3 regions of the Nocardia sp. NPDC050408 genome follow, and region 3 is predicted to be linked to each of the others. Evidence: predicted binding sites of a transcription regulator. Region 3 holds the regulator's gene; each other region holds the start of a gene.
What was found. Region 3 encodes HspR, which represses chaperone genes until heat shock. Its sites were predicted from a motif close to ANNTGAGTNNNNNNNACTCANNT; they were not measured.

Region 1: a site for HspR is predicted at 2,782-2,804, ahead of clpB (ATP-dependent chaperone ClpB). Genes of this name have one in related genera too.
Region 2: a site for HspR is predicted at 3,738-3,760, ahead of lon (endopeptidase La). Genes of this name have one in related genera too.

The regions. Positions count from the first base shown of each region.
Region 1 is NZ_JBITIL010000038.1:1,970-12,811, forward strand. It holds gene ACIBJI_RS41490 (FAD-binding oxidoreductase) at 1-580, opposite strand, end outside; gene ACIBJI_RS41495 (LLM class flavin-dependent oxidoreductase) at 788-1,690, opposite strand; gene ACIBJI_RS41500 (NADP-dependent oxidoreductase) at 1,691-2,626, opposite strand; gene clpB (ATP-dependent chaperone ClpB) at 2,850-5,408, shown strand; gene ACIBJI_RS41510 (DUF5666 domain-containing protein) at 5,535-6,365, shown strand; gene ACIBJI_RS41515 (hypothetical protein) at 6,422-7,519, shown strand; gene ACIBJI_RS41520 (SDR family NAD(P)-dependent oxidoreductase) at 7,581-8,414, shown strand; gene pyrE (orotate phosphoribosyltransferase) at 8,420-8,986, shown strand; gene ACIBJI_RS41530 (beta-ketoacyl-ACP synthase 3) at 9,135-10,199, shown strand; gene ACIBJI_RS41535 (lysoplasmalogenase) at 10,333-10,842, shown strand, end outside.
Region 2 is NZ_JBITIL010000013.1:29,113-39,954, reverse strand. It holds gene ACIBJI_RS29515 (FAD-dependent monooxygenase) at 1-1,208, opposite strand, end outside; gene lon (endopeptidase La) at 1,317-3,659, opposite strand; gene ACIBJI_RS29505 (MerR family transcriptional regulator) at 3,844-4,272, shown strand; gene ACIBJI_RS29500 (hypothetical protein) at 4,386-5,741, shown strand; gene ACIBJI_RS29495 (TIGR03084 family metal-binding protein) at 5,872-6,657, shown strand; gene ACIBJI_RS29490 (hypothetical protein) at 7,006-7,698, shown strand; gene lhgO (L-2-hydroxyglutarate oxidase) at 7,741-9,024, shown strand; gene ACIBJI_RS29480 (SRPBCC family protein) at 9,176-9,646, shown strand; gene ACIBJI_RS29475 (ribonuclease H) at 9,657-10,235, shown strand; gene ACIBJI_RS29470 (hypothetical protein) at 10,337-10,842, opposite strand, start outside.
Region 3 is NZ_JBITIL010000021.1:32-10,873, forward strand. It holds gene ACIBJI_RS36175 (FAD-binding oxidoreductase) at 98-1,267, opposite strand; gene ACIBJI_RS36180 (heat shock protein transcriptional repressor HspR) at 1,912-2,313, opposite strand; gene dnaJ (molecular chaperone DnaJ) at 2,313-3,476, opposite strand; gene grpE (nucleotide exchange factor GrpE) at 3,501-4,187, opposite strand; gene dnaK (molecular chaperone DnaK) at 4,184-6,031, opposite strand; gene ACIBJI_RS36200 (FAD-binding oxidoreductase) at 6,436-8,127, shown strand; gene ACIBJI_RS36205 (MarR family winged helix-turn-helix transcriptional regulator) at 8,130-8,615, opposite strand; gene ACIBJI_RS36210 (MFS transporter) at 8,732-10,441, shown strand; gene ACIBJI_RS36215 (hypothetical protein) at 10,443-10,739, shown strand.

The sequences.
Region 1 (10,842 bases), on a different contig from region 3:
GCGAGAGATAACGCCACATCTTGGGGCGCTGCGGCAGCGAGACCGGCACGTACTGTCCGGCCTGATACGGAATCGGACTGTCGGACTGCAGCCGCACGATGGCCAGATCCTCGAGCACCCGGCGATGGCCGACCACGGTCGCATCCCAGTACGGCTGCGATTTATCGGAATTGGCGCCGATGGCCATGGATGCGGAGATGAGGATGGTGATATCGCGCCAGCCCTCCTCGAGCGCGCGATTCCACATCGGTCCATTGAAGACCCGGAATGCGGCGAGCAGCGCCCGCCCCGCGATGTCATAGTGCGCGGCGATGACACCGTATTTGCGGTGATCACGCGCCAACTGTTCCAGGAACTTCTGCGCCCGCCCCCAGTCCTCGAGATGGTCGAGCACGTAATGGATGGCGGTCACCACCCGCTTGGCCTGCATCTCCATCGCGGGCGGGAACAATTCCCGCAGCTGCGGCTTCTCCGCAAACAGGTGACCATAAAACGCACTGATCAACCGCTCGGGTCCGTTCGGCGACTCGATCACCGATCGGAAGTTGGCGCGGACCAGCGCTGCCGAACGCGCATCCACGACGTGGAGCTTCCTTTCCCTCAAAATCTGCCCAGGGACATGTCCGTAACCGGCGGTCCTCCACCGTCAAGTATCCCTGAAAATCACGTGGTCGTGTGGGTATGGCCGATCACGCCCGCGCCCACGGTAATCCGTGGGCAAATCTGGGCTGCTCTGGGCCGGACATGCAGGATATCGCGGCCTCGCTCGCTCCGGGTTACCGCCGGGTCAACTCGCGACGTTCGCGCGCACCGCGGGCGCGACCAATTCGGCGTAGCGATGCACTTGGTCGACGGGGTCGCCCTCGGTCGGCCAGAAGATGAAGCCGTCGATGCGCTGGTCACGATGTAAAGCGGACAGATCGTCCACCCAGCGCTCGGGCGGGCCCTCCAGGAAGCCGTAGTCGGTGCCGTCGCTGGTAATGGTGCCGGACAGGTTGTAGACCCGCCGGATGGCGCGCGGATCGCGCTGCGCCGCGGCGGCCGCATCGTCGATGCGTTTACCCGCCTCGGTCAGGAATTCGGGCGGGGCCCAGGCCGCCGAGGGCAGCCAGCCGTCGGCGCGCTGTCCGGTCAGAGCGAGCATGCGCGGACCCTTCGCGCCGAGCCAGATGCCAGGGTCGTGTTCCGGCTGCGGACCAGGATGGGCACCGGCGAGCAGATGGTAGGTCCCGGGCACCCGGACCGAACGTTCGTCGCTCCACATGGCCCGGATGACCGCAATGCCCTCGGCGAGTGCCCGCACCGATTCGCCCGGGCTCAGGTGGTAACCACCCATGGCGGCGATGGCGGCCCAGAACGCGCCCGCGCCGAGTCCGAGGTGGATCCGGCCGCCGGTCATGATGTCGAGGGAAGCAACGGATTTCGCGAGTACGGCGGGATTGCGCAGGGGCAGGTTGGCGACATCCGGGAAGAAGGTGAGTCGCTCGGTGCGCATGGCCAGGCCGGTGATCAGGGTCCAGGTGTCGAGGAAGCGTCGCTGGTAGGGATGGTCCTGGACGCCGATCAGGTCGAGTCCGGCGCTCTCCGCATAGGTCGTCAGCTCGGTGAGCTGCTGGTAGTTATCGGCCTCCGGAATCAGGAAGAGGCCGAATTCGGGTGGGCGTGATGGGCCCTTTTTTCGGGCACTCACTCAGATGGCCAGCACGGTTTTGCCCCGCGCACCTATCGCGCCGATGACCGAAGGGCCCTGGTTCAGTGGGACGGTCACGTCGATCGGCACGACGACATCTCCGGCGGCGACCCGATCGAGCAGGCGGGCCAATTCCGGTCCACGGCCGGAGGATTCGATATTGCCGCCCTTGATGCCGCGATCGCGCAGCGCGTCCGGATCGGCGGACCAGATGGTGGAGTAGACCGTGCCGCCGTCGCGGACCAACGTGGTCAGCTCGGCCAGCACCTCGGGCGGACTCACCAGATCGAACAGCGCATCGACGCCGTCGGGGTGTGCGGCGGCGACCTCTTCGACGACCCGACCACGGGTGTAATCGATGGTCTCGGCCGCGCCGAGCCTGGTCATCTGATCGGCGACCGCCCCACGCGCGGTCGCGATGACGTGCGCCCCGGCGATATTCGCCAACTGCACCAGGAACGAGCCGACGCCGCCGGTGGCGCCGACGATCAATACCGTCTGGTCCGGCTCGAGCTTGGTGGCATCCACGATGTCTTGCGCGGTTATGCCCGCGGTCGGCAGGGCCGCGGCCGCGATGGTGGGCACCTGGTCCGGGATCGGGACCAGGGTGGCGTCCTCGGGCAGGATCGAATACTCCGCGAAGCTGCCGTGGCCCGCGGGCGGGAACAGGAATTTGCCGACGACACGGTCACCGACGCCGAATTTGGTGACGCCGGGGCCGACCGAGGCCACCGTGCCGGCACCGTCGACGCCGAGGATCATCGGAAAATCGTGCGGCAGCTTGCCATCCAGAATGCCGCCGGCCATCTTCTGGTCGAATGGGTTCACCCCGGCGGCCTCGACCTGGATTCTGACCGCACCCGCGCCGGGTTCGGGGGTCGGCATTTCGGCCAGTTCGGGTGTTGCTCCGAAGCTTCGTACCACGATCGCGCGCATCCATCGCTCCTCGAGTCGGGCTGGATTGTGATGCATCAACCAACGGCCAAGGCCATCGTAGGCATCGCGGTGCCATAGACCCTGCGATTGATGCCATTCGGCAGTGTCGCGGCGTAGCGTTCAGCCGGAGTCTGTTCAGGTGCCCAAAAAATTAAAGTTGAGCGGAACAGACTCAACCTTTCCGACGTTGGATAGTGCGAATCGACTAGTAGGAAGGTGACTTGTGGACTCGTTCAATCCCACCACCAAGACCCAGGCGGCTCTGACCGCCGCCTTGCAGGCCGCCTCGGCCGCGGGCAATCCGGAGATTCGTCCGGCGCACTTGCTGGTGGCGTTGCTGGATCAAACCGATGGCATCGCCGCCCCCTTGCTCAAGGCCGTCGCGGTGGATCCGGCGACGATTCGACGCGAGGCACAGGACATCGTTGACAAGCTGCCACGCGCGACCGGTGCGACCACCACGCCCCAACTCGGCCGCGAAGCCCTGGCAGCGATCACCGCCGCCCAGCGCCTGGCCACCGAACTCGGCGACGAATACGTCTCCACCGAACACGTCATGGTCGGCCTGGCCGACGGCGATTCGGATGTCACCATGCTGCTGCAGAAGTACGGCGCGACCCCCGAGGCGCTGCGCGAGGCATTCACCGCCGTGCGCGGCAGTGCGCGCGTCACCAGTGCCGATCCGGAGGGCAGCTACCAAGCGCTGGAGAAGTATTCGACCGATCTCACCGCGGCCGCCCGCGCCGGCAAGCTCGACCCGGTCATCGGGCGCGATACCGAAATCCGCCGTGTCGTACAGGTTTTGAGCCGTCGTACCAAGAACAACCCGGTGCTGATCGGTGAGCCCGGGGTCGGCAAGACCGCGATCGTGGAGGGCCTGGCCCAGCGCATCGTGGCCGGTGACGTGCCGGAATCGTTGCGCGGCAAGTCCGTTGTCTCGCTCGACTTGGGCGCGATGGTGGCTGGTGCGAAGTACCGCGGTGAATTCGAGGAGCGGCTCAAGGCCGTACTCGAGGAGATCAAAACCAGTGCGGGACAGATCATCACATTCATCGATGAGCTGCACACCATCGTCGGCGCGGGCGCGACCGGTGAGTCGGCGATGGATGCGGGAAATATGATCAAGCCGATGCTCGCCCGCGGTGAGCTGCGGCTGGTCGGCGCCACCACGCTGGATGAGTACCGCCGGCACATCGAGAAGGACGCCGCCCTGGAGCGTCGCTTCCAGCAGGTGCTGGTCGGCGAGCCGTCGGTGGAAGACACCATCGGCATCCTGCGCGGCATCAAGGATCGCTACGAGGTGCACCACGGCGTGCGCATTACCGACTCCGCGCTGGTCGCCGCCGCCACGCTCAGCGACCGCTACATCACCTCCCGGTTCCTACCGGATAAGGCGATCGACTTGGTCGATGAGTCGGCCTCCCGGCTGCGCATGGAAATCGACTCGCGCCCAGTGGAAATCGACGAGGTCGAGCGCGCGGTGCGCAGGCTCGAGATCGAAGAGGTCGCACTGGAGAAGGAGACCGACGCGGCGTCCAAGCAGCGCCTGGACAAGTTGCGTCAGGAACTCGCCGATGACCGCGAAAAGCTCAACCAGCTGATGACCCGCTGGCAGAACGAGAAGAGCGCCATCGATCAGGTCCGCGTCCTCAAGGAGGAGTTGGAATCCCTGCGCGGTGAATCCGAGCGCGCCGAGCGCGACGGTGATCTGGGCAAGGCCGCCGAACTGCGCTACGGGCGTATCCCGGCGCTGGAGAAGCAGCTCGCCGAGGCCGAAAAGACTTCCGCCACAGCCGCTGACGGCGAAGTGATGCTCAAGGAGGAGGTCGGCCCCGACGATATCGCCGAGGTGGTCTCGTCCTGGACCGGTATTCCGGTCGGCCGGATGATGGAGGGCGAAACCCAGAAGCTGCTGCGGATGGAGCAGGAGCTGGGTAAGCGCGTGGTCGGTCAGACCGAGGCGGTGCAGGCGGTTTCGGATGCGGTGCGCCGGGCGCGCGCCGGAGTCGCGGATCCGAATCGGCCGACGGGTTCGTTCATGTTCGTCGGCCCGACCGGTGTCGGTAAGACCGAGCTGGCAAAGGCGTTGGCGGACTTCCTGTTCGACGACGAACGCGCCATGGTCCGCATCGATATGAGCGAGTACAGCGAGAAGCACTCTGTCGCCCGGCTGGTCGGCGCCCCGCCCGGCTATGTCGGATACGACCAGGGCGGTCAGCTGACCGAGGCGGTGCGGCGTCGGCCGTACACCGTGGTGCTCTTCGACGAGATCGAAAAGGCGCATCCGGATGTCTTCGACATCTTGCTCGCGGTACTCGACGAGGGTCGCCTGACCGATGGCCAGGGCCGCACGGTCGACTTCCGCAACACCATCCTCATCCTGACCTCGAATCTGGGTGCGGGTGGCGAGCGGGATTTCGTCATGAACGCGGTCCGCTCGGCCTTCAAACCAGAGTTCCTGAATCGCCTCGATGATGTGGTCATGTTCCATGCCCTCGACGAGGAGCAGCTGGAATCCATCGTCGATATCCAGCTCGACCAGCTGCAGAAGCGACTGTCGCAGCGCAGGCTGAAGCTGGACGTCGGCGATTCGGCCCGGTTCTGGCTCGCCGTGCGCGGCTACGACCCGCTGTACGGCGCCCGCCCGCTGCGCAGGCTGATCCAGCAGGCCATCGGCGACACCCTCGCCAAGGAACTGCTCGCCGGTGAGGTCACCGACGGCGACACCGTCGTGGTCAATGTGAGCCCGAACGGCGAGGGTCTCATCGTCGGCCGCGGCTGACAATGCGGCCCGGCTTGCGAGTAATCCGCAGTCGGGCCGCCTTGTTCGCCACAACGCCAGCGAGTCTTACGAGCGAACACGCCGTGCCGAAGGCACGGCAAAGTGCCACAGCCTACCCTGGAGGGCATGACCAATCCCAACGATCCCTGGGCTCAGCGACCGGAGGATGCGCCGACGGAACATTTCGGTCCGTCGGGTAAGTCGGGATTTCAGCCGTCCGCGCCTACGTCGGAATACCCCGAGGCCTATGGCCACGGCGATGCGACCTCGGTCTATCCGTCCACCGAACAATTCGAGCCGTGGGCGCCGCCACCGGTCAATGCCACCAAGGAGTTCCCCCCGTACGACAGCCAGGTCCAGTGGGGCCAGGAAAGTGGCGCGTGGCAGGAGCCGACCCAGGTCGGTGCGTACGGCCAGCCCGGCGCGCAGTATCCGCCCGGACCGCCCGGTGCGCCGCTACCCCCGGATCAGCAGCCACCGCGCAAGCGCAACACCGGCCTGTGGATCGCCCTTGGACTCGGGGTGCTCCTGCTGATCGGCGCGATCGGTGTGCTCGCCGGTGTGCTGCTCGGCGATAAGGACACCTCGTCGAGTTCGGCCGCGAGCACCTCGGCCTTCCCGACCGCGGGCCGATCCACCGGTACCGCGCCCTCGCGCGGTCCGTCATCCACCCAGGTTCTGCCGAGCATTCCGGGACTCGGCGGCATCGATAGCCTCGGCGCGACCATGGGCACCATCACCGCCAACGCCGGTGGCCAATTGACCCTCGACACCCTCGGCGGATCCGCCGTAACGGTGCGCACCACCGATAAGACCCAGGTGATCTCGTTGGCCGGGTCCAAGGTATCCGATCTTCCGGTCGGTGACATGGTCATGGTGCAGGGCGATAAGGCCGCGGATGGTTCGATCGACGCGAAGATCATCATCAGCACCGCACTGCCCGGCGGCACGCGGTGAAATATCAGCGGGCAGTGATGCGCAATAGCCCTGTCGGCTCTATAGGGTAGGCGACGATGACGGCAATGTGGTTCGGGTTGGCGGCGATCGCGCTCGTTGGTGCGATCGTGCTGCTGTATTTCGATCGGGTCCAGCGACAGCGGACCGGTCATGCGCGCCAGGTGTGGGCGAAGGCCCAGGGCTATACGTATGTGTCGGTGGAACCGGCGCTGGCCTCCACCTGGCGCCGCGGTGCGTTGGCCAAGCTCGGCTACCTGTCCGCGGTGGATGTGGTGTCCGGCATCCGCAAGGGCGAGAAATTCGTCCTCTTCGATCTGGAAGACGCCGCGACGCTGGTCGCCGTGCGCAGGCAGATCGGCTCCGATATCGATGTGGATATGCGGCTCAAGACCGCGTCCCCGCCCAAGGACGCCGATCTGGAACTGCTCGGCGCGATCGGTGACCGGGTGGTGTTCGCGACCAATCCGGAGATCGCCAGGCACGCCGTCGACCAGCGCATGGTCGCCTTCATCGAATCGCTGCCCGATACCGTGCAGATGCTATGGAGTGAGGGCAACTGGACCCTCGGCATGCTGAATGTCGGTACGGTGGCCAAGGATTGGGAGACCGCGATCGATGCGGTGCTTCGCCTGTCCGGTCTGCTGCATGTGCTGCCGCCGGTGAGCGATGCGCGCGGGGTGGATTCCGATGGTCACGATCCGGGACGGCCGCATCCGCGCAAGCGCGCGGGTGAGCGGGAAGAGGCGGAAAGTCCGGTGGCCGCGCGAGTCGCGTCGGCGGATCTGCGCAAGCGCGAGGACTTCGACGACGAGGAGTACGCCGAATCGTCTTATGACGAAGACGATTTCGACCGGCCGAAGTACCGCGAGTACTCCGACGACGACTATTACGATGAGGAACCGGCCGCCGAACCGCAGCCGCCGCGCCGCCCCAGTCTCGCCGTCGTCCCGGACTCCCGTTCAAGGGCCCGCGACGAGCGCTGGGCGGCGGAACCGGACGATGACTGGTCGCCGGAGGACCGCCCGGCCCAGCGCAAACCCGCCGAGTCCGAGCCGGATGAAGACGGATGGCCCGCGGGCGAGCACACGCCGGAACAGCCCGGCGGTCCGTTCCACCCGGGATTCCGCCCGTATCAGGGACCCGTACCGCAGTGAGCGGGCATAGCGCCCCTATGACCTGGATTGTGCGATGAATGCAGGATCGCGGAGCGATTCGATGAGGGATGGTGGCCGGGAGACGGGTGGGGCAGACAGTCCCACGCGCTTGCCCGGGGCCATCCGCCCCGTCGCATTGATCACTGGACCCACCTCCGGCATCGGGCACGGATTCGCCGTGCGCTTGGCCGCACTCGGCTACGACCTGGTGCTCGTCGCCCGTGACAAGGACCGGCTGGATGGCCTTGCCGCGGAATTGGAGCGGAAATTCGCGACCCGCTCGGAGGTGCTCGTCGCCGATCTGGCCGATTCCGAAGATCGGGATCGGGCACTGGCCCGCGCCGCCGACGGCGTCGAATTCCTGGTCAACAATGCCGGATTCGGCCAGTCGGGGGAGTTCTGGACGCAGCCGCCCGCTGCGATCCAGGCCCAGCTCGACGTCAATGTCACGGCGGTGGTGCAGCTCACCAGGGCCGCGCTGCCATCGATGATCGCGGCCGCGAAGGGTTCGATCGTGAATGTGGCCAGCGTCGCGGGTCTGATCCCCGGACGGGGCTCGACCTATTCGGCCTCCAAGGCCTACGTCGTATCCTTCACCGAAGGGCTGGCGGGTGGACTGGCCGGCACCGGAGTCCGGGTCCAGGCCCTGTGCCCCGGATTCGTGCATACCGAATTCCACGAGCGGGCCGGCATCGAGATGTCCTCGCTGCCGAAACAGCTGTGGCTGAGCGTCGACCAGGTGGTCGCCGGTTCGCTACGTGATCTCGAGAAGGACCGGGTGCTCAGCGTGCCCGGTGTGCAGTACAAAGTGCTCACCACCGCCGCCGGGATGATCCCGCGAGCCCTGGCGGCCCGACTGAATCGCGGCATATTCAACGCACGCGGAAGGACTTGACAGACATGATCGACCAGGCGAACAAGGCCGCCGTTTCGACGGACGACCGCGACAGATTGGCCGCACTCGTGCGCGAGCTCGCCGTCGTGCACGGCCGGGTCACACTGTCCTCGGGCAAAGAGGCCGACTACTACGTCGACCTGCGCCGCGCCACGCTGCACCACGGTGCCGGACCACTGATCGGCAAGCTACTGCGCGAACTCGTGGCGGACTGGGATTTCGAGGCCGTCGGAGGGCTCACCATGGGTGCGGATCCGGTCGCGCTGGCCGTCATGCACGCGCCCGGCCGACCGATTGATGCCTTCGTGGTGCGTAAAGCCGCCAAGACCCACGGCATGCAGCGCCAGATCGAGGGCCCGGACATCGTCGGCAAGCGGGTGCTCGTCGTCGAGGACACCACTACCACCGGAAATTCGCCGCTGACCGCCGTGCGCGCCCTGCGCGAGGCCGGCGCGACCGTCGTCGGCGTCGCGACCGTCGTCGACCGGGAGACCGGCGCCGATCAGGTGATCGCCGCCGAGGGCCTGGAGTACCGGTCCATCCTCGGATTGAAGGATCTCGCCCTCGGCTAAGCTGCAAATGCGCCTCCCGGATCGCAGTCGCCGGTGGTCGGAGCTTTGATTCGCTCTGAAACGCCGACAGCGGTGCGACCCGATAGGGGGACGCATCCGCCGAGTGCAGCGAGGCGGTCGAGACAGTGAAGGGTCGTGTGAGTTACCTGTGGTGAGCATTGCAGTCAATAAGAGCCGTGCGAATGTCGCGATGCTCGGCATCGGTGCTTACCGTCCGAAACGCCTGGTCAGCAATGAAGAGGTGTGCGAGGTTCTCGATTCGACCCCGGAGTGGATCTACGAGCGCACCGGTGTGCGCAACCGTCGGTGGATCAGCGGAGACGAAACGCTGCAGTCGATTTCGGCGGCCGCCGGTGAGCGGGCGATCGTCAACAGCGGCATCGATCGGTCCAAGATCGGCGCGCTGATCCTGGCCACCTCGAGCTGGCTGACCCTCACCCCGCACGGCGCCCCCAAGGTCGCCAACGACCTGGGGATGAACGGGATCGCGGCCTTCGATCTGACCTCCGGTTGCGGCGGATTCGGCTACGGCCTCGGCGTCGCCGCCGACCTGATCCGGTCCGGGTCGGCCGAATATGTGCTGCTCATCGGTGCCGAGACGATGACGGTCGGACTCGATCCGACCGATCGCGGCACCGCGATGATCTTCGGCGACGGCGCTGGTGCGGTGGTGGTCGGCCCGAGCGAGGAGAACGGCATCTCCCCGACGGTGTGGGGTAGCGACGGCGAGAATGCCTCGGCGATCGAGCAGGACGTCAACTTCCTCGAATACATGGAGAAAGCGCAGCGGCTGCAGGGCACCGACCCGGCCGTAGAGCCCGTCGGCCGGATGTCGCTGCGGATGGAGGGGCCGCGGGTATTCCGTTGGGCGGCGGTCACTTTGCCGCGCGCGCTGGCCTCGGCGCTCGAGGTCTCCGGTGTCTCCAAGGACGATATCGAGGTCTTCATTCCGCATCAGGCCAATGCGCGCATCAACGAGTTGATGAAGAAGAACCTCGGGCTGGCCGATGACATCCCGGTGGCCAATGACATCGAGAACACCGGCAATACCTCCGCCGCATCCATCCCGTTGGCGATGGAGGAGATGTTGGTGACCGGCAAGGCCAAGGGCGGACAGGTGGCCTTGCTGCTCGGCTTCGGTGCGGGCCTGAGCTACGCGGGTCAGGTCGTCACGCTGCCACCCGCACCGAAAGAGCCGAGCTTCGGTGTCTGATTTGCGGCATTCATGGGGCGCTTTGTCTGATTTGCGGCGCTCCTGGTGGCCCATGTGGTTACGCTCCGCTGCCGCCTCCGGGCACTCCGCTCGCGCCGCAGTGTGGTTACCCACCTCGGGCACGCCGTGGGTCGTGCGTCCATTCCGTGCCGGATTCCTGGTGGCTGCGGCGGCGACCGTGTACGGCGTGGTTACCGGCCGCGACAAGGTGCAATGGGTTACGAAGCCGCTGCTGATGCCGCTGTTGGCGGCGGATGCGGCGGCCGATCGGGCGTTGGATCCGGTCGATCGGACGGTGCTGCTCGGCTGCCTCGGTGCCGCGACCATCGGTGATGTGCTGCTGATCGAGCCGGACAGTGATCGGCGGCTGATCGCGGGAGCGTCCTCGTTCGCGGTGATGCAGACCGGATATTCGGTGCTGTGGTGGCGCCGCGGCGGGCGTGCGCGTCCAGAGATCGCGGTTCCACGGCTGCTGGCCTGGCTCGGTGCTGCGGCGTTGATGCGGGCCAAGGCGCCGACAGTCGCGGCTGCGCTGACGGCCTACGGTGCGACGCTGGGCAGTGCGGCGGTGCTCGCCTCCGATCCCGGATTGGCTCCGGACGCGAAAAATATTGCCGGACTGAATATTCCGAATGCCGATCCG
Region 2 (10,842 bases), on a different contig from region 3:
ACCGCGCTCGAGCAGTACCTGAATCGCATCATGACCGCCCCGAAGTCCAACCGCCGCGCCAAAATGTCCGCGTTGTCAGGGGTTTCGATGCCGTAGCGGGTTTCGAAGTCGGCCGCCAGATTGGCCTGTTCGGCGGCGATGATCGCACGTGACCACCGTTCGGCCTGATAGGAATCGAGGAGTGCGGGTCCGCCCGTACCCGACAGCACGGCGGCCAGTTTCCAGACCAGGTTATGCGCGTCGGCGACACCGGTATTGCCGCCGAAACCACCCCAGGGCGCGTGCCGGTGGGCAGCATCGCCGGTGAGGAAGACGCGCCCGCGCCGGTACTCGTCGGCCACGAAACTAGCGGTGTCCCAAGCACTTCGCGCCAGTACCTCGACCTCGATATCGGGCACGCCGATCGCGGCACGGATCAGCTCGACACAGCGCTCGTCCGGATAGTCCGCGGCCGTCTCACGGGTCGGATCGTATTGGAGCTGGAAGGACCATTCGTCGGTGTTGTTCTTGGACAGGACAAGTCCGCGCATGGTGTCATTGCTGATCTCGCACTGGCTGAAGGTGCGATCGCCGAGCACACCCGTAAGATCGGTCCGCACAAAGACATTGATGTAGTGATGCGTCGGTGGCACCTCCCAGCCCGCGATATCCAATGCCCGACGGATCGGGCTGGCCGCACCGTCGGCCGCGATGAGGTAGTCGGCCCGGATAACCGAGCTGCGGCCCGATTCGTCACGCACGGTCGCCGTGACACCCGCGTCATCGGCCTCGAAATCGATGAGCTCGACCCCGAATCGGAGATCACCACCGCGTTCGCGTGCCTGCGCCGCGAGTACCGGCTCGAGCAGCACCTGGGGCAGGAAGCAGAACTGCGATGGGCTTGGATCGGCCGCCGCCATTGCCGCCCGCAAGTGGCTGAGGTCCAGCGGCTCGGCCGTGATCAGACTGGTGCCCCGCCGCGCACCACCGAAACTGCCCGCACGCAACGCGGTCGCGGCGGCCTGCTCGACCTGTCCCTCGACACCGACCTGGCGCAACAGCTCGGAGGTCCTGGTATGCAGGCCGCGGGCCTTGGGCAACGCCGAAACCTTGGTCCGTTTTTCGACGAGAACATAAGGGACATCGTGGTATTCGAGGAACAGCGCGGCCGATAGCCCGACCAGGCCGCCACCGACAACGAGAACGGGAATCCGCTGCGTAGAAGTCATGCCACGATCATGTGCGCGCGGGCTTGCATCGGCCTTGCGTCGCGGTCACGGCGACCATGCATACGAAACGGGCCGTACCCGCAGGTACGGCCCGTTCGAGGCGGATTATCAGGCGCTCGCCGCGAAGGCGGGGGCGTCCAGCGCCGGTTCAGCAACCGGCTCGATGGCGTAGGCCAGAATATCGGCCACATCGGCGACCGGGCGCACGTCCAAGGCGGCCAACACATCCGCGGGCACGTCGTCCAGATCCGGCTCGTTGCGGGCCGGGATGAACACCGTCTGCAGACCCGCGCGCTGCGCGGCCATCAGCTTCTGCTTCACTCCGCCGATCGGCAGCACCCGGCCGTTCAGCGTGACCTCACCGGTCATGCCGACATCCGCGCGCACCTGGCGACCGAGCGCCAGCGACACCAGGGCGGTGACCATGGTGACACCCGCCGAGGGCCCGTCCTTCGGCACCGCACCCGCCGGGAAGTGGATGTGGATATTGCGATCCAGCACCGACGGTTCGATGCCGATCTCCGCCAGGTGCGAGCGCACGTAGGTGAGGGCGATCTGCGCCGACTCCTTCATGACATCTCCCAGCTGTCCGGTCAGGGTGAGTGCACGCTCGCCCTCGGCGCCATTGGCCTCGATGTAGAGGACATCGCCGCCGAGACCGGTGACCGCCAAACCCGTTGCCACACCGGGGACCGCGGTGCGTTCCACCGAATCCGGGGTGAAGCGCGGGCGACCCAGGTAGTCCTTCAGGTTGTCCAGATCGATGGTCAACGACTCCTGGGAGTCGTATCCCAACTCTGCGTCGTATCCCAGCGACACCACATTGTCGGCCGAACCGCTTCCGCCTTCGGACAGCCGAGTCGCGGCCTTGCGCAATGCCTTCGCGATCAACCGCTCCATCTGCCGCACACCGGCTTCCCGGGTGTAGTTGGCCGCGACCTCACGCAGAGCCGCTTCGGTGATCGAAACCTCCTCGGCGGTAAGCGCATTGCGTTCCAGCTGCCGCGGCACCAGGAAGTCGCGGGCGATGGCCACCTTGTCGTCCTCGGTGTAACCGTCGACGGTGATCATTTCCATGCGGTCCAACAGCGGGCCCGGAATGGTCTCCATGACATTCGCGGTCGCGATGAACAGCACGTCGGACAGGTCCAAGTCCAGATCCAGGTAGTGATCGCGGAACGTATGATTCTGCGCCGGATCCAGCACCTCGAGCAGGGCCGCGGCCGGATCACCGCGGAAGTCCGAGCCGACCTTATCGATTTCGTCCAGCAGGACAACGGGATTCATCGATCCCGCCTCCTTGATCGCACGCACGATCCGGCCTGGCAGCGCACCGACGTAGGTGCGCCGGTGACCACGGATCTCCGCCTCGTCTCGCACACCGCCGAGGGCGACGCGAACGAACTTGCGGCCCATGGCCCGTGCCACCGACTCGCCGAGCGAGGTCTTGCCGACACCGGGCGGGCCGACCAGCGCCAGCACGGCGCCGGAACCACGTCCGCCGACAACCTCGAGTCCGCGCGCGGCCCGGCGGGATCGCACGGCCAGGTACTCGACCATACGATCCTTGACCTCGTCCAGGCCGTGGTGATCGGCGTCCAGCACCGCGCGGGCGGCCGAAACATCGGCGCTATCCGTGGTTTTCACGGTCCACGGCAGGTCCAGAACGGTATCCAGCCAGGTCCGGATCCAGCCGGATTCCGGGCTCTGATCGCTGGCCCGCTCCAGTCGACCGACTTCGCGCAACGCCTCGGCGCGCACGTCATCCGGCAGATCGGCCTGCTCGACCCGGGTGCGGTAGTCATCGGCGCCGTCGGGTTCGTCCTCGCCGAGTTCCTTGCGAATCGCATTGAGCTGTTGGCGCAGCAGGAATTCGCGCTGGCTCTTCTCCATGCCCGCGCGGACATCTTCGCTGATCTTCTCGGTGACCTCGGCCTCGGCGATATGCGCCTTGGTCCACTCGATCAGCTTGGTCAAACGCTGTGCGGTATCGGGGGTTTCGAGCAGCTCCCGCTTCTCCTCGGCGGTCAGGTACGGCGCGTAGCCAGCGGTATCGGCGATCGCCGACGGATCGGTCAGCTGATTGACCGCGTCGATGATCTGCCAGGCCTCGCGGCGCTGTAGCACCGAGACGACCAGCTTCTTGTATTCGGCGGCAAGCTCTTTGGTGCGACCGTCGGCGGCGGGGGTTTCCACCGGTTCGGCCTCCACCCACAGCGCGGCGCCCGGCCCGGTGACCCCGTGACCGATCTTGGCGCGCCGTTCGGCCTTCAGCACCGCGGCGGGAGCGCCACCGCGCATCCGCCCGACCTGTTCGATGGTGGCGACGACGCCGTAGGAGGCGTAGCCCTCGGTCAATCGGGGCGCGAGCAGCACCGCGTCGGTATTCGCGGCGCGCGCGGCGTCGATGGCGGCCTGCGCCGATTCGTCCAGTTCGATGGGCACGACCATGCCCGGCAGCACGATCGGATCGGTCAGGAACAGCACCGGCAGGTTCTGTGGTGTAGTCACGTGTTCGACCCTTCCAAAAGTTGAGCGATGCCCAGTCAACCCCGGCCGTCCCACGTTTGTTCCACACCGTTGCCCACGTTCGCTCACAGCGATCGGCGTTCGGGGCGGTACTAGAATTCGGAGCGTGCTCGAAGCCAATGCGCGGCCGGTCTCCGGGCCCGTTCGCTGCGACAATCCGGACGGGCTGAGTATCGGGGAGGCCGCGCGCCGCACCGGGGTCAGCGTGCACACCCTGCGCTACTACGAACGCGCGGGCCTGGTCATCACCCCCGTCGACCGCACCGCCAGCGGGCGCCGGCGCTATCACCAACTCGACCTGGACTGGATCTACATATGCACCCGGCTGCGCGCCGCCGGAATGCCCATCCAGACCATCCGCCGCTACGCCGAACTCGTCGCCGCCGGAAACGGCAACGAGCCCGAGCGCATCGCGCTGATGGAGGCACACCGCGCCGAGGTTGTCGCCAAACTCGCCGAGATCCAGGAGAACCTCGCGCTCATCGATCGCAAGCTCGATATCTACCGAGGACGAATCGCCACCGGCGACCGGTAGCGTGACCGACTGCACATCAGGTGCCCAGCTCCGCATTGACACCCTGTCGGAGCCAATGAGAATGTTGGCAGCTAGATATCTCACGACCTGGGCGGCTTGAGGGGGATCCCACGATGACAACACTCACATCCGGAGTGTTCATCGATTGGGAAGAGCTGACCGGCCTGACGAAGTTCTCCGTCGATCTGATCACCTTTCCGGTCTTCAGTGCGCTCGCCGGGTGGCTCACCAACTGGACCGGTGTGCTGATGCTGTTCTGGCCGGTCGTCTTTCGCGGAATTCGGATTCCTGGCCTGCAGGTGTTGTATCCATACTTTCCGCGTCGGGTCCAGGTGCTGCCGACATTCTCCGGTGACGGCCGCCGGCTCGGTTTCCAGGGATTCATTCCGGCGCGCGCGGAGAAGATGGCCAGCATTTGTGTCGACAAGGCGCTGATGCGGATCGGCAGTCCGCGGGATTTCATTCACGAACTGGATCTGGAAAGTATTGCCGATTACCTTGCGCTACTGGCGAGCAAGCGGGTCAAACCGATCGTCGACGAGGTGATGTATCGGGAGAATCCAGACCTGTGGCGCGGCGTACCCAGGGCGATGAAGCAGGTCATCTATCAGCGGGTGGATCGCGAATTGCCCGCATTGACCAGGCGGGCCTTCGAATCGCTCGGCGACAATGTCGACCAGCTCATCGATATCAAATCCTTCGTCATTCGGTATCTGCAGGAAAACCCGTACATCCTCAAGGATCTGACGACCACCATCGCCGCCCCCGAATTGCGTTTCATGGTGCGCATCGGCCTGCTCGGTGCGCCGTTCGGACTGCTGCTCGCACTGTATATGCATGTGCACCACACCATTCCGGTGTTGGGCTGGGTACCGGGCTGGGTGATCGTGCTGCTGGCCTCGGCGGCGATCGGCGTGATCGTGAATGTCATCGCGGTCAAAATGGTTTTCGAACCGGGTGATCCGCAGCCGCGCTACAAGTATTTGTGGAAGCAGGCGCTACTGGCCAAGCGGCAGCCGCAGGCGGCGACCGATCTCGCGCATATTCTCGCCTACCAGGTGCTGACGCTGCCGAACCTGTCCAAGGAACTGCTCGACGGCCCGAACGGCGATAAGACCAGGCAGCTGATCGAGCGGTTGGTCTCCGATGAGATCCATCGCCAACTCGGCCCGACCACCTCGATCGTGCGCGTCGCCTTCGGCCGCCGCCAATTCGACAACCTCAAGGTCGGCGCCGCGGGCGCGGCGGTCGGGTTGGCCCCGAGCCTGGTCGAGGACGAGGAGTTCACCCTCGAACAGGCCGAGAAGATCGACGAGTTCGCCGCACGCAAGCTCCAGGACCTCACTCCGGGGGAGTTCATGGAGATGTTCTATGCCTCGGTCGAACAGGATGCCTGGCTGTTGTATCTACACGGCGCACTGCTCGGTTTGGTGGTCGGTGCGGCGCACCTGACGATTTTCGGCTGGTAACCGGCCCGATTCCGGTCGGCTGCGCGCCCGCGCCAAATACAAGCACGCACGCTTGCATTTTTTTCGGCGCGCTGCGATGCTGAACCGCGACGGCGTACGAAGCAGTGCGCCTGGACGGGACAGGGATCAGATGGCCGACCTGAACGCGCTCCTGCGCGATTTCGCCGACGACTGCACGGAACTGGAACGCATCGTCGCGCCGCTGGCGGACTGGTCCACGTCGACACCCGCCCCTGGCTGGAGTATTGCCCATCAGATCGGCCATCTGGCCTGGACAGATGAGGTCGCCGCGCTGGCCGCCACCGATCCGGACGGTTTCGCGCGGCTGGTCGAGGACGCAGGCCCGAAGGCATTCACCTTTGTCGACGAGGCCGCCGAGGAGGCGGCCACCGCACCCGCCGCCGAACTGCTCGACCGATGGCGTCGCGGCCGTGCCGCGCTGATCGACGCCCTGCGCGCGGTGCCCTCCGGCACCAAGCTGCCGTGGTTCGGACCGCCTATGAGCCCGGCATCCATGGTCAGCGCGCGCATGATGGAGACCTTCGCACACGGCCAGGACATCGCCGATGCACTCGGGCTGAGCATGACACCGACCGCCCGGCTGCGCACGGTCGCCCATATCGGCGTGCGGACCAGGGATTTCGCCTACACCGTGCGCGGCAAGACCGTGCCCACCGAGGAATTCCGGGTCGAACTCATGGCACCGGACGGCAGCGTGTGGTCCTGGGGTCCCGAGGATGCCGCGCAGAATGTGACCGGTCCGGCACTGGACTTCTGCCTGCTGGTGACGCAGCGCCGTCACCGGGGCGATCTGGCGTTGGAAACAGTGGGTGCGGATGCCGCCGAATGGCTCACCATCGCACAGGCTTTCGCGGGACCGACGGGTGACGGGCGAACGGCGGGCCAGTTCGCCTGACCCGCCGAGTCCCAACCATCGGGTCCGACCGGAATGCAGGTGCGGGCGAGCGCCACACTTGGGTGCGCCGTTCGTGTCGGCCGGACGCCGTTGGCCGGGTGTCTCGATGTGGCAGTCGAGAATGGCGCTCGCCAGCTAAGTGTATTTACCCGCTTGTCAGCTTGTGGAAACATTGACGACGCCTTTCGGCTCGAGTTCGGTATCGAAGGCGTCACCCGGCTTTTGTGATGCTGATCTCTCCCATGCGGTGCCACCTGCGGCTGCCCCTGTAACCTGGACGAGCGTACGGCTTTCAACGATGCGGGCCGCGCGGTGAGGGGTGCAGGGGCGGACGGAAAGGAACGCATCGTGGCATCACATAAGCCTGCCCAGATCGCTCGGCATACCGCCATCGTGCTCGCCGGCGCCGCCAGCCTCACTCTCACCGTCGCCTCCGGGGCCTACATCGTCCACCAGATGGCCGATACCCAGTACGCCACCAACGATATCGCCGCACCGCCTGCGGTCCGGATTCCGGATGTCGACACGGACTACGGTCCCGTGCTCTCCGATGCCGTGCTGACCGGTGGAAGTCGTGATCTGCCCGCGCTATTCGGCCGCTTTCCCGCGGAATCCAATGACGGCACCGTGAAAACCTCTCAGGCCCATACCGATTCGCCTGCCTCCGCCGGAATCAGTGGCAAACTACGCCTCGGCACCGCCTATGTCGGCGCGCAGGTGGCACCCGGCCGCGCGAATTCCGTCACCTTCACCGTGGATACCAACGCGCTGACGATACTGACGGATTTCCTGCTCACCGAACCGGTTCGGGACCGGCTCGGTATCCACGCCGATCCGGGCGGCGTCACCCAGTTGCGCACCGAGGTCGACACGCACAACGGCGAAGTGATATTCACCTTCTCCGATCCGACCCTCGGCGAACACGGCCTGCGACTGGACCGCAATCCCCCGCCCAGCACGAAACACACACCGAGCTCCGCGGAGTCGACGGTTCCGGAAACGGATAACGCCACCGAGTCGAATAGCACGATCACCGTCTGACACAGATTGCTTGCACGCCGCAACAACTGATTTCGTATGTACATGGGTAACTCATCGGGCACGCCCAGAACTCGACCCGACACTCGGTCGCCAGTCCGCGAACGAACCTTCGAGGCTCCCAACGGCCGGCAAAAGGCTCGGGGAGGCGGATACGACTTCTGCGTCATCGGGGGCGGGATCGTCGGAGTCGCGACGGCGCATCGGATTCTGCGGCAGCATCCGGATGCGAGCCTCGTGCTCATCGACAAGGCCGGCGCACTCGCGTCCCATCAGACCGGGCACAACAGCGGCGTCATCCATTCCGGCATCTACTACCCGCCGGACAGTCTGAAGGCCCGCCTGTGCCGGAAGGGCGCCGCATGGACGAAGGAATTCGCGGCGGCCCACGATATTCCGTTCGAGGTGTGCGGAAAACTGCTGGTGGCCACCGACGGCGCCGAATACGAGCGAATGCTCGCGCTGCACGAACGATCGGTCACCAACGGTGTCGATGTCGAACTCATCGACAGCGCCCAATTGACTCGCCGCGAACCACATGTGACCGGTCTCGGCGCATTGTTCGTGCCTGCCACCGGCATCATCGACTTCACCCGCGTCACCACCGCACTCGCCGAGGAGGTTCGGGCCGCGGGCGGTGAAATCGTGCTGAATGCCGAGATCACCGCACTCACCGAAACCACCGACGCGGTCACCGCGGCGGGTCCCGCAGGTTCCTGGACCGCGCGCACGCTGGTTGTCTGCGCGGGTCTGCAGGCCGACCGCATGGCCGCCCTCGCCGGTCTGCAAAACGATTTCCGCATCGTGCCGTTCCGCGGTGAGTACTACCAGTTACCGCCCAGCCGATCCGGACTGGTGCGCACACTGATCTATCCGATTCCCGATCCGAACCTGCCATTCCTCGGGGTGCATCTGAGCCCGATGATCGACGGCACCCTGACCGTCGGCCCCAATGCCGTGCTCGGTCTGGCCAGGGAGGGCTACCGCAAGGGCAGCTTCGACGCCCGCGACGCCCGTGCGGTGCTCGGCTTTCCCGGCTTCCGCCGGGTCGCCCGCGCGCATGCGCGCACCGGACTGCGCGAATTGCGCAACTCCCTGTTCAAACGCGGTTATCTGGCCGAATGCCGACGGTACTGCCCGGAGCTGACGGTCGCGGACCTGCGGCCGCGCGAGGCGGGGATCCGCGCGCAAGCGGTATTGCGCGACGGAACCCTCGTGCACGACTTTCTGATCGAACGCACACCGCGCTCGATTCATGTGCTCAACGCACCGTCACCCGCGGCGACCTCGGCCATGCCGATCGCCGAATACATCGTCGGCCAACTGTGACGCCACCGAGTTAGCTGCGTCGCGCGTCCCAGCAAACCAAGCGACCACCCGGTCATCAATCTGGTAAGCCCGCCAACCAAATTCCCGGCAAACCCTCGAATAAAGAGGAGAGCTGTAGTACTTTTAGCGGCAGCCAACAGGGAGGGGCCCTATGGGCCACATCAAGTACGCGAGCGACGTCGGAGCCCCGGTCGAGGTGGCCTTCACCTATACCGACAACCATCTGTTCGTACCGGATTGGATGTTCGCCGTCGCCGCGTTCGAGCCGAAAGATGAGCTCGACCAGGGTCTCGGTGCGGTCTTCATGACACGGATCAGACTGGGGCTGTGGCGACCGACCGTCGAATGCGAGATCACCGAATACCGGCGCAATGTGGTGATCGGCTACACATTGCGCGGCCCGTTATCAGGGACTTTGACGCTGCGCTTCGACCCGCTCGGCTACGGACGCTCGGTGCTGACCTCGGAAGCGGAGTACGCTCCACCGGGTGGGCTGTTCGGTCGGCCGTGCCTGCGCCCGGTGGATTTCGCCGTGCGCTCGGCGTTGCGCCACACCGAATCCCAGTTGCGAAGGGAGATAGAGCAATTCCACGGTACCGATCTTGTCGGTCGGATTGCGTAGGGTGCCATCCATGATCATCGTGAGCACCGACGGATCCTGCCTCCGCAATCCCGGCGGCGCTATCGGCTGGGCTTGGGTCAATCATCAGGGCGGTTCACGCAGCGGGGGAGCCGCCACCGGAACCAATCAGGTCGCGGAGTTGCGCGCGCTATTGGAGGCGGTACTCGCACATCCCGGCGAGGAACCGCTGTTCATCGAGAGCGATTCGCTGTACGCGATCAAATGCGCCTCGGAGTGGATCTTCGGCTGGCGCACCAATGGCTGGCGCACCGCCAGCGGCGGCGCGGTGAAGAACGTCGAACTCATCAAACAGATCGACCGGGCAATCGCCTCACGACCGGGACCGGTCCGGTTCCGTTGGGTGCGTGGTCATGTCGGCAATTACTACAACGAAATGGCCGACACCCTCGCGGGTGAGGCGGCCAGACAGGCCGCGGCCTCCGCAGCCGCCGGTGAGGTCCCGACCGCGGAACTCCCCGAGCTGCTGCCGCTGCTCGAGGACTCCTCCGATAAGACCAAAAAATCCGCCCGACCGCGGTCAGCGGGGAAGCCGGTCGCGCCAGCACCTCAGGCATTGACGCTGTTCTGAGTCCGCCGGGCGCGACCGGGTGCAAGACCGCCGGAAAGACCTCCGGGCGGGTGGTGCCATTCCCACCCGCCCGGAGGCGCTTTTCGGAGTAGATAATCCGATCAGTTGCCCATCTGCTTCAGGATGGGCAGGTCGAACTTGTCGACCAGCCACTTGTCGCCGACCTTCTTCAGACCGGCCACCACCACGAGTTCCACCTTGCTCGGCGGCTTGTTCGCGGCGGCGATATTCACATTGGTGGTGGTCTGACCGATCACCACCAGCACATTCGCGTTCTCGGTATCGCCGGACTGGAAGCCGCACTGCATGTCGTAGGTGGACGAGGTGGCCTTGGCGTCGATCACGACACCCTTGAGGTCCTGGCCGAGCTTGGCGAACTGATCCTTCCAGTCGCCGGTCGAGGCGGCATCCACCTTCTTCAAGTACTCGTCGATGGTCTGCGGATCGTAGGTGGAGATCAGCTTGCCGTAATCGCACGCGGCCGCGGTGGCGGCCTCGTGCGCGTCCAACTCGTCGCCGCGGTTGCCGGCCTGCCGGTAGAACACCACGACGGCGGTGACCGCCGCGACGAGCAGCACACCGGCGACGAACGCCGCGATGATCGGGA
Region 3 (10,842 bases):
CGCGTTCGATGCGCTGGCGACGAAGTCGCGAGTCTCGACGGCTCGGACGCGAGACACCAGGGGGCCGCGAACACGCCGCGGCCACGCGGCCAAAAATTCAGAACAGCGGATCGTGACGGATGTTCTTGGTTTGCGTGCCTGCTGCCATGAGTCGGAACTTGGTGGTCTGCACCATCGAGGGTGATCCGACTATCTGCACATCCCGGTCGGACCAGGAACTGTAGCTCGCGACGACCTTGCCGATCTGACCGGTCAACCGAGCTTCCAGTCCTGGCCAGGTGTGCTCCGGTTCGCCGGAATCCAGGTACCACCATGGATTTTCATCGCTCTCGGTGACCGGCGTGACGGTGAGCCATTTATTGGCGGTGGCCAGGTGGCTCAGGATCTCGAGATCGTAGAGGTCACAGGGGTGATGGCCGCCGACGAACAGGTGCACCCGCGGATTGACGCGCCGCTGTGCCATCGCCATGAGCTGGGCGCGCAGGGGTGCGATGCCGGTACCGCAACCGACCATCAGCATTTTGCGTTTCACATTGCGTGGTATGCCGAGTCCGCCGAGCGGTGAGCCGAGCAGCCACTGGTCTCCGATATTGGTGTGGCCGACGATGGCTGGGCTGACCCAGCCGCCGAGCACTCCGCGGATGTGGAATTCGATCTCTCCGTTCGCATTCGCGGGCACCGCTGGGGACAGATAGCGCCACATGCGCGGCCGGGCCGGGATCTGCACGCTGATGTACTGGCCCGCCGCGTATTGCATCGGCTGATTCAATTGCAGCCGTACTACGGCAAGATTGCGCAGCACCTCGCGTCGCTCGACGACGGTCCCGCTCCAGACCGGCGGCGTCGACTCCTGTTCGGCCGCGCCGATCATGGTGTCGCCGATGATCTTCAGGCCCTCGTCCCAGGCTCGGTCGACCTCGTCGGTCCACATCTCGGTGCCCGCGAAAATCCGCATCGCGGACTTCAACGAGGTCGCCACGGCGTTGTAATGCGCGGCCTGCACCCCGTACTTGCGGTGATCGCGCCCGAGTTGGGCGAGGAATGGCAATAACTCATTGGGCTCTTCCAGCCGATCCAACGCATAGGAGATGGCTTTGACCAATCTGTCACGCTGGGAATCCATCGCCGCGGGGAAGAAATCCCGGATGGCGGGATAGTCCGTGAACAGGATCGCGTAGAACGAACTGGCTAGCTTGGCCGAACCCCCCTCCTCCGCAGCAACCGCCTTGAAGGTCGTTCTTATCAATGCGACGGTCCGCGAATCCATTTGTGTCACAACCCCTTTTGCACTCGAACACAAACCTGTGCCGGCGAGTGAGGTGCTGCGGGACACTCGACAGCAGCCGATGCGAACGAGTGTATGCGAGGTTTGCCAGCTACGGAATCAGTCGCATAAACATCACGCATGTAATTCCCTCGAAACGAGGCTCCGCACCACGAAAACCCTTGAAAACAAACCGAAAGAACGAACACGACGGCGAAATCCGTCATATAACCACCGAATTCGGAAGGCCCGGTTTGCAAATTTCATCCCAGTCGGGGTCTTGGAGCGATCGCGCGGCAACCCGCGATACGGGTGCGCCCATCCGGCTCAGGCAAACCGCGAGCGCCCGCCGACCCGGCGACCGACGGAATCGACGAGCGGATCCGGCACATAGTTTGCTGAATCAAGGGCCACAGCAAACTTCACAGCTCGGCACATCACCAGCAATCCTCTCGAACCGCGTGCCGAACCCATCGGCTGCCGAACCGATTGTCGGGTAACGAATCCCGAGTCCGGAGTTTGCTCGAGCACTGCCGGCAGTTATTCGAGGCCTCGACCCGATATGCGCAAAGGAAATTTACTTATCCGCGCGAATGACAAAGGCTCCGGGGTCGGCGGAAACCGATTCCCGGAGCCTTTCGCGCTTATCAGCGCCTATTGCGCGGCTTCCACACCACCAGTGCGGTACTGCGTTGCGGCGGCGTTAGATCGGGGCGATACCCCGCACGCAGCCGGTCCAGCTCGGCCGACATCTCGGCGACGCGCTGTTGCAGTTCCTCGACCTGATTGGTGAGTTCGATGATGCGCTTGATGCCCGCCAGGTTGACGCCCTCATCCTGGGATAGCCGCTGCACCTCGCGGAGCAGTTCGACGTCCCGTGCCGAATAACGTCGACCGCCACCCGAAGTCCGTTGCGGTGTAACCAGTCCGAGACGGTCATACGTACGCAGTGTCTGCGCGTGCATTCCCGCCAACTGGGCCGCCACTGAGATCATGAAGAACTCCGCCCGCGACGCCCCACTGGCTGCCTGCTTCGGATTATCGGACATCACGCACCTGCCCATCCCGCACGTGGATCGAACCCACTGGTCTTCTCCGCCTCCGCATAGCGCTTGAGCGCCTCGGCGGCATTGTCGTCCAGCTTCTGCGGCACGGCCACCTTGACGGTGACGAGCAGATCACCCGCCCCGCCGCCGGGACCGCGCTTGGGCACGCCACGTCCGCGCACCCGCAGGATGCGACCGTCCGCGGTGCCCGCAGGCACCTTGACGCCGACGCGCCCTTCCAGCGTGGGCACGGAAACCGTTGTGCCCAACACCAATTCACTGTAACTGACCGGCAGCACCAGGGTCAGATCGTCGCCGTTGCGGCCGAAGACCTTGTCCTGGCTGACGTGCACGGTGACATAGAGATCACCCGAGGGCGCACCACGCAGTCCGGCCTCGCCCTGTCCGGCCAGCCGGATCTTCTGCCCATCGCTGACACCCGGGGGAATCCGCACCGTAATGGTGCGGGTCCGATTCTGGATGCCGCTGCCGTGACAGTCGACGCACGGATCATCGATGATCGAACCGGTACCACGGCATTCGTCGCACGGCTCGCTGAAGCCGAACGCGCCCTGGTTGCGGCTGATCACGCCGTTTCCATTGCAGACGGGGCAGACTCGTGGACTTGTCCCCGGCTTGGCGCCGCTGCCGTGACAGGTCGTACACGGCGACGGACTGGTCATCCGCAGCGGAACCGTGACACCTTGCGCTGCCTCGCGGAAGCCGAGGGTCGTCTCGGTCTCCACATCGGCGCCGCGGCGCGGGCGGCTCGCGGTGCGCGTGCCGCCCCGGTTGAACAGGCCGCCGAGCAGGTCACCGAGGCCACCGTCGCCGGCATTCGCCTGACCGAAGATGTCGCCGATGTTGAAGTCCTGCGAGAAGCCGCCGCCCGCACCGGGAGTGAAACCACCACGCCCGTATCCGCCACCGGCGAACAGCTTTCGGGTCTCGTCGTATTCCTTGCGCTTGGCCGGATCCGACAGCACGGCATGCGCCTCGCTGACGGTTTTGAACCGCTCCTCGGCCTTGGTATCGCCGGGATTGGCATCCGGATGCAGGTCACGTGCGAGCTTGCGGTACGCCTTCTTGATCTCGTCCTGTGAGGCGCTGGAGGAGACACCCAGTTCCTTGTAGAAGTCCTTTTCGATCCACTCCCGTTGGCTCACCGGGCATCTCCTCCTCTCGGGTTCTTATTGGTTGTTCGCATTGGCATCAGCATCCGATGCCTCTTCTTCGACCAGATCGGCCACGCCATCGGTTACCCCGACCAGCGCGTGCCGAAGCACTCGATCGCCGAACCGATAGCCCTTGCGCATGACAAGGCCGATCACCGGATCGTGGCCGGAGCCCTCGTGCTGCACGGCCTCGTGCAGGGTCGGGTCGAAAGGCTCACCCTCCGTACCGAACTCCTGCAGACCCTGCTTGTGCAGCGCGTCGGCGAGCTTATCCGCGACCGACTTGAGCGGTCCGGTATCGAGATCGCCGTGCGCCCGCGCACGATCGAGATCGTCGAGTACGCCGAGCAAATCGGAGACCACGGCCGCCTTGGCGGAATCGATGGTGGCCTGCCGGTCCCGCTCGACCCGACGCCGGTAGTTGGCGTATTCGGCGGTCAGCCGCTGCAAGTCGGCGGTGCGCTCGGCCAGCTCCTTGGTGATGGCCTCGGCCAGGATCTCGGCGCCCCCATCGGAACCGATGATGGGTTCGGTGCCGTTCCCGGCTTCGGGACCGGGCCCGGCGGCGGACTGTTCTGCCGCCGGTTCCCGGATTTCACCGGCCTGAGCCGTCTGGTCGCTCCGCTGGCTCCGCTCCTGCGGATCGATCTTGCGGTTGTCGACGAAGGTGATCGGCTCCTGTTCGGAGTTTCCCTCGCTCACTTCTTCTCCGTGTCGACCGGCTCGTCCACGACCTCGGCATCCACGACCTGGTCATCGTTGGCGGAGCTCGCCGCGCCATTGCCGGACGCGGCCTGCTCGGCGGCCGATGCCTCGTAGATCGCCTGACCCAACGCCTGCGATTCGGTCGCGAGCTTCTCCACCGCGGACTTCACGGCCGCGATATCGGTGCCCTTGAGCGCCTCGTTGGCCTCGGAGATGGCCGCCTCGACCTTGGTCTTGACGTCCGCGGGGACCTTGTCCTCGTTGTCCTTGATGAACTTCTCGGTCTGGTGCACCAGCGACTCGGCCTGGTTGCGGGTCTCGGCCTCCTCACGGCGGGCCTTGTCCTCGGCGGCGTGCGCCTCGGCATCCTTGACCATCCGGTCGATCTCCTCCTTGGACAGGCCGGAGCCGTCCTGGATCTTGATCGTGTTCTCCTTGCCGGTGCCCTTGTCCTTCGCGGTCACGTGCACGATGCCGTTGGCGTCGATATCGAAGGTGACCTCGATCTGCGGCACACCGCGCGGGGCCGGCGGAATGCCGGTCAGCTCGAAGGAGCCGAGCAGCTTGTTGTGCGAGGCGATCTCGCGCTCACCCTGGAACACCTGGATCTGCACCGATGGCTGGTTGTCATCGGCGGTGGTGAAGGTCTCCGAGCGCTTGGTCGGGATGGTGGTGTTGCGCTCGATGAGCTTGGTCATCACGCCGCCCTTGGTCTCGATACCCAGCGACAGCGGGGTGACATCGAGCAGCAGGACGTCCTTGACCTCACCCTTGAGCACACCGGCCTGCAGGGCGGCGCCGACGGCGACGACCTCGTCCGGGTTCACGCCCTTGTTGGGCTCCTTGCCGCCGGTCAGCTCGCGGACCAGGTCCGAGACGGCGGGCATACGGGTCGAGCCACCGACGAGCACGACGTGGTCGATATCGGCGACATTGATACCCGCGTCCTTGATCACGGACTGGAACGGCGCGCGAGTGCGGTCGAGCAGGTCCGAGGTGATCTTCTGGAATTCGGCGCGGGTCAGCTGCTCGTCGAGGAACAGCGGGTTCTTGTCGGCGTCGACGGTGATGTAGGGCAGGTTGATCGAGGTGCTCTGCGAGGAGCTCAGCTCGATCTTGGCCTTCTCAGCCGCCTCACGCAGGCGCTGCATGGCCATCTTGTCCTTGGTCAGGTCGATGCCCGCACTGGCCTTGAACTTGTCGACCAGCCAGCTCACGACGCGCTCGTCCCAGTCGTCACCACCGAGGTGGTTGTCACCGGAGGTGGCGCGGACCTCGACGACGCCCTCGCCGATTTCCAGCAGCGAGACGTCGAAGGTGCCGCCACCGAGGTCGAAGACCAGGATGGTCTGTTCCTTGTCGCCCTTGTCCAGGCCGTACGCGAGTGCGGCCGCGGTGGGCTCGTTGACGATGCGCAGCACGTTCAGACCGGCGATCTGACCGGCCTCCTTGGTGGCCTGGCGCTGCGAGTCCTCGAAGTACGCGGGCACGGTGATGACCGCGTCGGTGATCTCCTCGCCCAGGTAGGACTCGGCGTCACGCTTCAGCTTCATCAGCACGCGCGCGCTGATCTCCTGCGCGGTGTACTTCTTGTCGTCGATGGCCACCGACCAATCGGTGCCGATGTGGCGCTTGACCGAGCGGATGGTGCGGTCGACGTTGGTGACCGCCTGGTTCTTGGCGGGCTGACCCGTCAGAACCTCTCCGTTCTTGGCGAACGCGACGATCGATGGGGTGGTGCGCGAGCCTTCAGAGTTCGCGACGACGACCGGCTCGCCGCCTTCGAGAACGGCGACGACCGAGTTCGTGGTCCCGAGGTCGATTCCGACCGCACGAGCCATGGTGGTTCCTCCTAGTTGGTGTAACTACTTGTGTCGGTGCTGGGTATTCGCGGTTTTCGGGCGCTCTACCCGCTCTGCGACATCCGCTCGGGACAACCGAGTCGGGTGCCACGAGACCTCGCCCCAAGCACCTCACGGAGCACGGTCCCAGCAACGCTGAGCGTGGTCGGCTCAATCCTGCACCCATTCGACACCGGGCGTCAACTGAAACTTGAGCCGATCACACTCAATGTTGTCGAACAGCTCAACCGACGGCCCACGCGGTCTATTCCCGATTCGGGGAGAACGGGGTGTCGCCCGCCATTCTCGTCAGGCCCGAGAGCGCGAGCCGGTTGACCACTTCTGATCAACAGTCGCTGGATCCGCCCCGTGCAGGTTGCCCGTGCATCCGGCGGTCCACGAGGATGGCGGCGACGGTGGTGCCGATCGCCGTCGATCCCCCGAGAGGAGTGGAAGTGTCGACGAAGACGCGGTCGTGGTGGGGCTGGGGGAATGTCGAGGATGCGGTCGTCGGCGCGGAGCTGACGGCGCTGACCGCGCGGGTCGCGGCGATGCTGCCCGGTGCGGATCTCACACCACACGAACCGCCGTCGATCGAATCGCTCGGGCTTCCCGAACCACGAGTGACCGCGCCGGATTCGCTCGCCGAGTCGGTGTCGGCGGATCCGGCCGATCGAGCCGCGCACGCGCACGGTCAGGCATTTCGCGATGTGGTGCGCAATCTGCTCGGCGAGGTGCGCAATGCGCCGGATCTGGTCGTTCGGCCGCGCACGGAAAGCGAGATCGTCGATGTGCTCGACTGGGCGGCCGGGGCGAATATCGCGGTAATCCCATTCGGTGGTGGCACTTCCGTGGTGGGCGGGGTCGAGCCGAGATTGCCCAGCCGAGCCGCATCCGCTGGGCCGAGCGCTGCCGGGCCAGACGAATTCGCGGGGGCGATCAGTCTGGACCTCGGCCGTCTCGATCGGGTGCTCGAGATCGATCGCACCAGCCGAGCGGCGCGAATTCAGGCCGGAGTCCTCGGTCCGGCGCTGGAGGATCAACTGCGCGGCGCGAATCTGACGCTGCGGCATTTTCCGCAGTCGTTCGAATTCTCCACGCTCGGCGGCTGGCTGGCCACCAGGGCCGGTGGACATTTCGCGACGCTGTACACCCATATCGATGATCTGGTCGAGTCGATGCGGGTGGTGACGCCAACGGGCACAAGCGAATCGAGGCGGCTGCCCGGTTCGGGGGCGGGGCCGTCGCCGGACCGGATGTTCCTCGGATCCGAGGGGACACTCGGAATAATCACCGAGGCGTGGATGCGCTTACAGGACCGGCCACGTTGGCGCGCAACGGCTTCCGCGCACTTCGACGAATACGCCCAAGCGGTAGCCGCGACCAGGGCCATCGCCCAATCCGGCCTGTACCCGACCAACTGCCGGCTGCTCGATCCGGCCGAGGCATTTCTCAATGCCGGTGCCGCGACGAGCGGCGGCGTGCTGGTACTCGGATTCGAATCCGCCGATCATCCGACGCGCACCTGGCTGGAACGCGCACTCGAGCTGGTCGCCGACCACGGCGGCACCCTTCCCGAACCCGCACGCTACACCGAATCCACCGAGCACCGAGGAGGTTCGGGCGCGGCCGACACCTGGCGTTCGTCGTTCTTGCGGATGCCCTATCAGCGCGATGCCCTCGCCGCCCAGTCGATGATCGCCGAAACCTTCGAAACCGCCTGCACCTGGGACAAATTCGACAATCTGAAGACAGCGGTGACCGAGGCCGCGAACGCGGCTATCCGATCAGTCGGCGCTACCGGCGTGGTGACCTGCCGCTTCACCCATGTGTATCCGGACGGTCCGGCACCTTATTTCGGCATCTACGCCGCCGGTCGCTGGGGCAACACGCTAGCGCAGTGGGATGACATCAAAGCGGCTGTCTCCGAGGCACTCTCGGCCGCGGGCGGGACCATCACGCACCATCACGCGGTGGGCCGGGACCACCGACCCTGGTACGACCGCCAGCGTCCCGACCCGTTCGCGAATGCGCTGCGGGCCGCCAAATCCGCGCTGGATCCGGCCGGAATCCTCAATCCCGGCGTGCTGATCTGAGCTCAGCACTTGTCCGCTTGGCGGGCCAAGCCCGGATGGATGCCGGGGATCAGTCCGTTCGCCGCCGCGGTGCGCTGCAGTAGGTCGACCAGGGTGGCGCGCTCGTCCGGATCGAGCGCAGCCGTGATGTCCGCATTCAATCCGGTCACGATCTCCTCGGCCCGGGTGAGTAGCTCATGCGCCGCGGGCAGTAGGTAGACGGCGTGCGCGCGCCGGTCCGTCGGATGTTTGCGCCGCTCGACGAGTCCGCGCTTCTCCAGTTCGTCCACCAGCCCGACCATCACATTGCGATGGATCCGCTGCGCCTCGCACAACTGTTGCTGCGATTGGCCGTCATTGGCACGCAAGATCCGCAGCGTGCCGTAGTGGCGCGGACTGATGCCCAGCGGAGCGAGCAGGTCGGCGAAGCGCTGAGCGACATGGAATCCGAGCTGGCCGAACAGGAAGGCAGGGTGCTCGGACAGCGGCACGAAGGTCGGATCGGTCACACATCGAGCATACCGCGGTCAATGCACGCTTAGTGATTGCACACTTGATTGATAATCACTTCATGTGCATAGTTTGAGGTGTCGCCCTACTCCACCGATTCGAAAAGAGCCTGCTCGTGGATACCGACATTTCCCCAGGCGCGGATGCGCCCCCACAACTCGACCCGCGCCGCTGGATCGCCTTCGCGGTCGTGCTCGCCGCGGGCTTCATGGATCTGCTCGACGTCACCATCGTCAATGTCGCGGTGCCGAGCATTCAGACCGATCTGGGCGCCCAGTATTCGCAGATCGAATGGATCATCTCGGCCTACGTGCTCGCCTTCGCCGCGGTACTGATCACCGGCGGACGGCTCGGCGATATCTACGGCCGCAAGCGCATCTTCCTGATCGGCATGACCGGATTCACGCTGGCCTCGGCCGCCTGCGGCTTCAGCTCGGACCCGACCATGCTGATCACCTCCCGGTTCGTCCAAGGCGCGATGGCGGCGCTGATGGTTCCGCAGATCCTCGCCATCATCCGTGCCACCTTCCCGCAGCAGGAACGCGCCAAGGCCATCGCCATCTACAGCGGAGTCGGCGGCTCGGCCTCGGCGGTCGGACTGTCACTCGGCGGACTGCTGGTGCAATGGAATCTGTTCGATCTGGACTGGCGACCGATCTTCCTGGTCAATGTGCCGGTCGGGATCGCGGCGCTCATCGCCGCGACCATCGTCATGCGGGATTCGCGCTCGGCGGCCGCACCGCGACTGGATCCCATCGGCATGGTGCTGGCGATCTCCGCGGTACTCCTGCTGGCCTATCCGCTCACCGAGGGCCGCCGATTGGGTTGGCCCGCATGGACTTTCATCATGATGGCGAGCACCGCGGTCATCTTCGGCGCATTCGTCGCCTTCGAGCGACGGCGGGCGCGGACCGTCGGATCACCGCTGATCGATCTGGAGCTGTTCCGGTCCCGTCCGTTCACCGTCGGCCTCGCTAGTTGGCTACTGTTCTGGATCGGGCTCGGCGGGTTCTTCCTGATCTGGACGCTGTTCATGCAGGCCGGGCTGGGCTGGTCGGCGATGCGGGCCGGGCTCACGGCGGTCTTCTTCGCGGTCGGCGCAGGCATCGGGGCCGGAGTTTCGGTGAGCGTGCTCGCGCCGCGGTTCGGGCGGATCGTGCTGGTCGCCGGTGGTGTGGTGAATGCCGGTGGATTCGCGCTGTACGGATGGCTGGCCGCGCATTACGGTGCGTCGATCGCGTCGTGGCAGATGGTGATTCCACTGATCATCACAGGTGCCGGATTCGGCATGGTGGTCGCACCGACCATCGACCTGCTGCTCGGTCAGGTGCCCGCGCGTGAGGCGGGGGCGGCGTCCGGGCTGCTCAATACCGGTCAGCAGCTCGGCACCGCGCTCGGTGTCGCATTGGTCGGCGTGGTGTTCTTCGGTCAGCTGGACCATGATTCGGCACGCGGGGTCGAGGCGGTCACGCCGCAGGTGCGCACCGAACTCTCGACGATCGGTCTTCCGGAACCGGTACAGGACCAGATCATCGCGAATTTCGTTGCCTGCGTTCGTGATCGGTCGGCGCAGATCGATCCTACGGCCGTCCCGGACAGTTGCCAGAGCTCCGATGCGGCCAATTACGCTGTGACACAGGTGCTCACCGATGCGGGCGAACGGGCCAATGCGGTGAATTTCGCCAACACCTTCCGCTACACGCTGTGGTACGGGATCGGCCTGCTGGCCATCATGTGCCTCGGCTTCCTCGTACTCCCCAGGAGTGCACGGCTCGAGCAGCACGAAATCGACGATCCTCTGGAACTGGTACCGACGGGAGTCTGAGTTGAAAGTACTTGCTATCGGCCGTCGCCCGGAGATTGTGGACACCGCGACCAAGTTGTTGCGCGCCAATGGTTTTGCAGCCGTGGGTGTCGTCGCCGACGCCGAAGCGTTTCGGGTACTCGATACCGGCGAGATCACCGATCTGATCATCGGCGGCGGCGTGGAACCGGATTCGCGTGCGGCACTGAAGCAGAAGGCCGCCGACCAGCACATCACCGTGCACGAGGCCGAGCGCGGCGGGCGCGGTATCGAGGAATACCTGAACGAAGTGGTCATTGCGATGCTGGAGCGTCAGTAGTAGCGGGATGGCGGCTCCCCCGTCCCCGGGGAGCCGCCATCCCGTGCCGACGTCACCCGACCCCCTGAGCCCCCCTTCCACATGCCGCGAAGCCGAGGCACTC